Linked DNA regions of Cellvibrio sp. PSBB006. The protein of the gene in region 2 interacts with the protein of the main gene of each other region in a pairwise test. Links are inferred from orthologs where the notes say so. Each region holds a gene or a part of one and is shown on either strand. Other genes may lie near its edges. The genes, in order: CBR65_RS19025 and CBR65_RS11335.

Region 1 (3,281 bases), 1.9 Mb from region 2 along the record:
CAATCGCGCGGCATACGTTTGGCGTATTCCGCGTAGCCTGTTTCAACCCAGGCGGGCATCTTGGTACCAACAGCGATGATGCGAATTCTCATGGCGAGAAATCCCGGCAACGATCAAGCGCGATTACTGGGGGTAATCGACCAGAGTTTTTCCAGCTCATAAAAATTGCGGGTTTCTTCCTGCATCACATGCACAACGATATCCCCGAAATCCACCAGCACCCAATCACCGGCATCAATGCCTTCCACACCGAGCGGCATGTAACCGAGTTTTTTGGAGTCTTCCACCACGTTATTGGCGATGGATTTCACATGGCGATTAGAGGTGCCGCTGGCGATGATCAGGGTATCCGTCACATCGGTCATCTCGCGCACATCCAACTGCACAATATTTTTAGCTTTCAGATCTTCGAGCGCATTGATCACGATCTGGCTTAACTCTTCTAACATTCTTTACCTGCTTACTTATAAAAAAATACTCCACCCGTCATTGAGTGAAGTCATGAAAATGATGCTTAATCCTGTCGATAAAGTCCTTCGGCCAGGATGTATCGTCGCACCGACTCGGGTAATAAAAACTGTGCTGACTCACCAGCCGCCAACTGCGCGCGGATGCCGGTGGCCGAAATATCCAGAAGACGCAATGAAGGCAAGACAATTGCGCCGCCCGGCAGTTCATCCAGCGCTGTCGCCGATGCGCGATGGTGTTGTAATAACGCCGCTACCGGTCCTGCGTTCGGCAGGGAAAAACCGGGGCGCTCAATCACCACCAGATGTGTGTAATCGAGCAGTTCCTGCCAACGGTTCCAGGAATCCAGCGCTGCAAAGGCATCAGTGCCCATGGCCCAGATCAAACTCACTTCTGCACCCAACTCGGCTCGCAGGCTGCGCAAGGTATCAAAGGTATACGACGGCTCATCGCGGCGTAATTCGCGCTCATCCAGAGTCAGCTCAGGGCAATCCATCACCGCCAGGCGAATCATCTCGGCCCGCTGTGCGCTGCTGACCTGCGGCTGACCGCGATGCACCGGGCGATGACAAGGCATCAGACGCATCTGGGCCAATCCCAAAGATTGCTTCAACTCCAAGGCAAGTCGCAAATGACCGTGATGAATCGGATCAAAGGTGCCGCCCAGGATGCCGATCTTGTTACGCATGAATGGCGTCGCCTTCAGCGGCTTTATTGGCGAATGTGCCCATCACCCAGCACGACCCATTTTTGCGAGGTTAATCCCTCCAGCCCTACCGGCCCACGCGCGTGAATCTTGTCAGTAGAGATACCGATCTCCGCTCCCAGACCATATTCAAAACCATCAGCAAAACGGGTCGAGGCATTGACCATCACCGAACTGGAATCCACCTCGGTGATAAACCGGCGCGCGCGGGTGAAGTCTTCGGTCACGATAGCGTCGGTATGTTGTGAGCTGTAACGGGTAATGTGGTCAATGGCTTCATCCAGACCGGCCACCACCTTGATCGACAACACCGGAGCGAGGTACTCGGTAGCCCAATCCTCTTCGGTGGCGATATTGACATTGATCAGGTCGCGGGTTTTTTCACAACCGCGCAGCTCCACATCCTTTTTGCCAAAGGCTACCGCCAAACGCGGCAGGATGTTGGCCGCAACACTCTCGGCCACCAGCAGGGTTTCCATCGCATTGCATACGCCGTAGCGATGGGTCTTGGCATTGAGGGCAATGGCGAAGGCTTTTTCAAGATCTGCTTTATCGTCGATATACACGTGGCAGATGCCATCAAGGTGTTTAATTACCGGGACGCGCGCGTCATTGCTGATCCGCTCGATCAGCCCCTTGCCGCCGCGCGGGACAATGACGTCCACATATTCGGGCATGGTGATTAATTCGCCCACAGCAGCGCGATCGGTGGTTTCCACAATTTGCACGACCGTGTCGGGCAAACCGGCAGCTTTCAGCCCTTGTTGCAGGCAAACGGCAATAGCGCGATTGGAATGAATGGCTTCACTGCCACCGCGCAGGATCGCCGCGTTACCGGATTTGAGACACAAGCTGGCCGCATCAATCGTCACATTGGGCCGGGATTCATAGATGATGCCCACCACACCCAGTGGAACGCGCATCTTGCCCACCTGAATGCCGGACGGGCGATAGCTCAAACCAGTGATTTCACCACAAGGGTCCGGCAGTGCGGCTACCTGGCGCAGCCCTTCGATCATGCCGTCAATTGTGCTCGGCTTGAGGGCGAGACGATCCAACATGGCGGAATCCAGACCATTGGCCGCGCCAGCTTCCAGGTCTTTCTGGTTTTCAGTAGTCAGCGTGGCACGGGCGTTATCAAGGGCATCAGCAATCGCTAGCAATGCCTGGTTTTTTACGCCGGTTGACGTGGATGCAATCACGCGTGACGCCTGACGGGCATTGCGGCCCAACTCGGCCATATAGGCTTTTACATCAAGAGAATCGGTCATCAGTGGTAAAAATCCGTGAACTGGGTGATGTGAAGACAAGAGTGCGGCGATTATACCCTGATTGCCGCACCCTTTTGGCGAATTTAGCGGGACATAAAGCGGGATTTACTTCAGTTCCGGTTCAGTTTGATGGCGGTAATCTGCTGCCAAGGGTGAAGAGTCCCTTGATCCCCAGATTACTCAGTGGAGAACAACCATGAAAAAGTCCCTCTTGATCAGCACCATCACCGGCGTCACCTTGAGCTTGTTGCTGGCCAATGGCGCTTTGGCGGGCCACAAACATCACCACAAGCACCAGCATCGTCACACTGGCTACGATCACAGAGGCCACGGGGACTATGCCCGCGTGGTCGAGGCTCGCCCGATTTACCAGCGGATTGAAGCACAGGTGCCGCAGCAATCCTGCCACTATGAAACCGTTGCTTATCGTGAACCCGGCAGAAGTAATTCCTATACCGGTGCCGTGGTGGGCGGATTAATCGGTGCGGCTGTCGGCCATGAATTGGGGCATAGCAAACGCAACAAAGATGTCGGTGCCGTGGCTGGCGGTTTGCTCGGCGCAACTATCGGTCATGACATCAGCCGCAACCGGTCCGGCGGCGGGACTACCCACTACCGCGACGAGCAGGTTTGCCACACCCGCTACCAAACCGAGTATTCGCAGCGCGTGATAGGTTACGACGTAACCTATCAGTACCACGGACAGTATTACCAAACCCGCACCAGCCAGCATCCCGGTGACCGTATTCCTGTCGATGTTCATGTGCGCCCGGGTCGCGGCTATTAATGGCTCCGCTTTTGCCGGGGTGCCAAATCACCCCGGATTCTTTTTTCCT
Region 2 (3,302 bases):
CCTTGTGGGTCGCACCGCTGGCGGGCGCGGTGACTGATCGCAGCAATCCTTTTCGTCTGATGTTACTCACCCAAACATTGCTGATTCTGCTGACGCTGGTCCTCTGGGCCATGACGGCCAGCGGCGTATTGACCATCTGGTTATTACTCGCGTGGTCGATCACCGATGCCAGCGTGCAAGGTTTTAATCAACCGGTGCGCATGGTGGTGATCGGTTCACTGGCGCCGCCGGAACGCATGTCGCAGGCCATCGCCACCAATTCCATTGCTGTGAACCTGGCCCGCAGTCTCGGCCCGGCGATTGCCGGTCTGGTGATGGTGACCGGCCATATCGAACAGGTTTTTCTGATCAATGCGTTTTCGTTTATCGCACTGGTGACTGTGATCGTATGGGTACGCCATCACATTAACCGACCGGGCTTATCGCCACGCACCGCGCATATTCTGCACGACATCCATTCAGGATTTTCCTATATCCGTCACACACCGGTGATTGCGGCACTGTTTGCGCTGGCACTGGGTTTTGCGTTACTCGCGCGGCCGTTCAGCGAATTATTTCCAGCTATCGCGGGGGATATTTTGCGCGGTGGCCCGCAAACCTTGTCGTGGTTAATGAGCGCGCAAGGATTCGGTGCTTTGCTCGGCGCAATCTGGATGTTAAAAGCCAAGCCCGCCGATCATTTAATTAAAATCACCTTCGGTGCCGCCATCGGTATTGCTGCAACCCTGATGATTTTTTCATTCACGACGCAACTAGAATGGGTGGTGTTGATCATCGCCATTGCCGGTGTTTTTCATGTGGTGTGCAATATCGGTATGCAAACCATGGCGCAAACACTGAGCGAACCTGCCATGAAAGGCCGGGTGATGGCACTGTACGGTTTGATCTTTCGCGCCGGCCCGGCACTGGGTGCGTTTATCTTCGGTGCTTGCGCACAATGGGTGAGTTTGCAGTGGTTGCTCGGCGCAGCGGCGGCTGTGTTTGGCATCATGGTGTTGGTGAAGTTGCCATACATCCGGCGGGTTTATTTCAGAACTTAAAAACTTGATCCCGGCTACAGCGTGTGGCTTGGGCGTGTATATCGCTGAAGCGTTCGCGGATGCGTTGATCGAGGGTTTCATCTTTTGCCCACCATTGCTGGGGGGTTAATTCAGAGAACCAAGAAGCCTAATCTGACAATCATTGCAAAAACACCTTGGAATTAACAGGTTTGGCATAAACCCTGGCGCCAGGTTGTAAATGAATTAAACGTTCCTGCGAGCGCGGCAATTCCACATGAAAAATATCCTCGCTGAGTGCATGGCGCAATTCAATGCGCAACACCGAACCCGCCGTACTGATACTGTCCACTGTCGCTTCGATAAAACCCTCCCCCTGGGGTTCCGCTTGTAGTTCAATATCGTGCGGCCGAACATAAGCAACAGCAGCACTGTCTTTAACGCTCGCGTGTTCCGGGGCCGGTAATTTGTAATCGCCGATATGGGCCCAGCCTTCGCTGACACGACTGTGAAATAAATTCACCTGTCCGATAAAGTCATACACAAATGGACTGGCAGGATTATTGTAAACCTTATCCGGCGAACCGATCTGTTCGATCTTACCTTTGTTTAACACCACAATGCGATCCGCTACTTCCATGGCCTCTTCCTGATCGTGGGTGACAAAGATCGAGGTGATATGCAAGTCATCGTGCAAACGACGCAACCAGCGACGCAAGTCTTTACGGACTTTTGCATCGAGTGCACCGAAGGGTTCATCGAGCAATAACACTTTTGGTTCTACCGCGAGCGCACGAGCCAAGGCAATACGTTGACGTTGACCGCCGGAAAGCTGATCCGGATAACGATCGGCGAGCCAGTCCAGTTGCACGAGGCGCAACAATTCATGAACGCGCTCAGCAATGTCTTTTTTATTCGGGCGTGTGTGTTTGGGTCGCACGGTCAACCCGAAGGCCACGTTATCAAACACCGTCATATGACGAAACAGTGCATAGTGTTGAAACACAAAACCTACTTGCCGCTGGCGCACATGGACGTTAGTGGCGTCTTCGCCGTGGAATTCCACTACGCCGCTATCCGGTTGTTCGAGACCGGCAATAATGCGCAGGAGTGTGGTTTTACCGCAGCCGGAGGGGCCAAGCAGCGCGACCAGTTCACCGGTGGGGAAATCCAGTGAAACGTTATTCAACGCGGAAAAACTGCCGAAGTTTTTGTGGATTTTTTTGACCTGGATGCTCATGATGTTTCTCGTTGCGTGAATAAATAGAGTGCTACTTTTTTGGAATCTCTGGTGTCAGGGACAATGCCTTTGGCCACCATGGTGTCGGATTACGTCTTGCGGCTAATCCGACCTACGGATGGTCAGTCAGGTTTGTTGTTGGGCAGCGCGGATGGATTTTTCGCGCTCCCGTGTGTGCTGCCATTCCAGTAAAGATTTCACCAATAGCGTGATCAATGCCAAACCGGCAAGTAACGAGGCAGCAGCAAAGGCCGCCGCAAATTGATATTCGTTGTATAAAATTTCAATATGCAACGGCAGCGTGTTGGTCTGGCCGCGAATATGGCCGCTAACGACACTCACTGCACCAAACTCACCCATGGCACGCGCGTTACACAAGATAATGCCGTAGAGCAAACCCCATTTAATGGACGGCAACGTCACTCGCCAAAAAGTTTGCCAACCACTGGCGCCCAACGTGAGCGACGCTTCTTCATAGGATGTGCCCTGCTCTTCCATCAAGGGAATTAATTCGCGTGCGATAAACGGAAAGGTGACAAACACGGTGGCCAATACAATGCCCGGCACGGCAAAAATAATGTGTATGTTGTTGTCGGAGAGCCAGGGGCCAAACCAACTCTGCGCGCCGAAGAGCAGCACATAAATTAAACCAGCCACCACCGGCGAGACAGCAAAAGGCAAATCGATCAAGGTGATCAATGCCTGCTTGCCACGAAACTGGAATTTGGTGATCGACCAGGCTGCGGCCAAACCGAATATGACATTGAGCGGCACAGCGATGGCTGCCGCCAACAAGGTTAATGTAATCGCATGCCAGGCATCGGGTTCGGTAATGGCCGCCCAATACACATCGGCACCGCGCGAAAAGGCTTCGGTAAATACGGCGATTAATGGCACCACTAAAAACAGCGCTAAAAAAAGCAATGCCATACTGATTAACGTCATTTGCATCCATAAAGGTTCTGTGGTGGCATCGGTCGCTTTGCGGGTGCGACGGCCCAGGGAAGATACAGCACCGCTCATACTAGGCTCCTGCCCGCTTGCTACTCCAGTGTTGCAAGAAA

Evidence for each region.
Region 1: the proteins of CBR65_RS11335 (region 2) and CBR65_RS19025 interact in binary tests that used the Escherichia coli proteins (3 or more experiments, as listed by UniProt). The link is inferred for Cellvibrio sp. PSBB006 from one-to-one orthologs.

Annotation. Positions count from the first base shown.
Region 1 is NZ_CP021382.1:4,563,222-4,566,502, reverse strand. The notes cover bases 313-3,266. They hold CBR65_RS19025 (glutamate-5-semialdehyde dehydrogenase), read right to left. Parts: upstream 2,446-3,266; coding sequence 1,180-2,445; downstream 313-1,179. Other genes in these bases: CBR65_RS19020 (glycine zipper 2TM domain-containing protein), read left to right, coding at 2,642-3,232; nadD (nicotinate-nucleotide adenylyltransferase), read right to left, coding at 515-1,156; rsfS (ribosome silencing factor), read right to left, coding at 313-449. Outside these bases: 23S rRNA (pseudouridine(1915)-N(3))-methyltransferase RlmH, read right to left, coding at 1-92; more of rsfS, read right to left, coding at 114-312. UniProt on the Escherichia coli protein: Catalyzes the NADPH-dependent reduction of L-glutamate 5-phosphate into L-glutamate 5-semialdehyde and phosphate. The product spontaneously undergoes cyclization to form 1-pyrroline-5-carboxylate.
Region 2 is NZ_CP021382.1:2,710,550-2,713,851, forward strand. What follows is about bases 210-3,184. They hold CBR65_RS11335 (sulfate/molybdate ABC transporter ATP-binding protein), read right to left. Parts: upstream 2,239-3,184; coding sequence 1,180-2,238; downstream 210-1,179. Other genes in these bases: CBR65_RS11330 (MFS transporter), read left to right, coding at 210-1,040; cysW (sulfate ABC transporter permease subunit CysW), read right to left, coding at 2,365-3,184. In the rest of the region: more of CBR65_RS11330, read left to right, coding at 1-209; more of cysW, read right to left, coding at 3,185-3,189; sulfate ABC transporter permease subunit CysT, read right to left, coding at 3,263-3,302. UniProt on the Escherichia coli protein: Part of the ABC transporter complex CysAWTP involved in sulfate/thiosulfate import. Responsible for energy coupling to the transport system.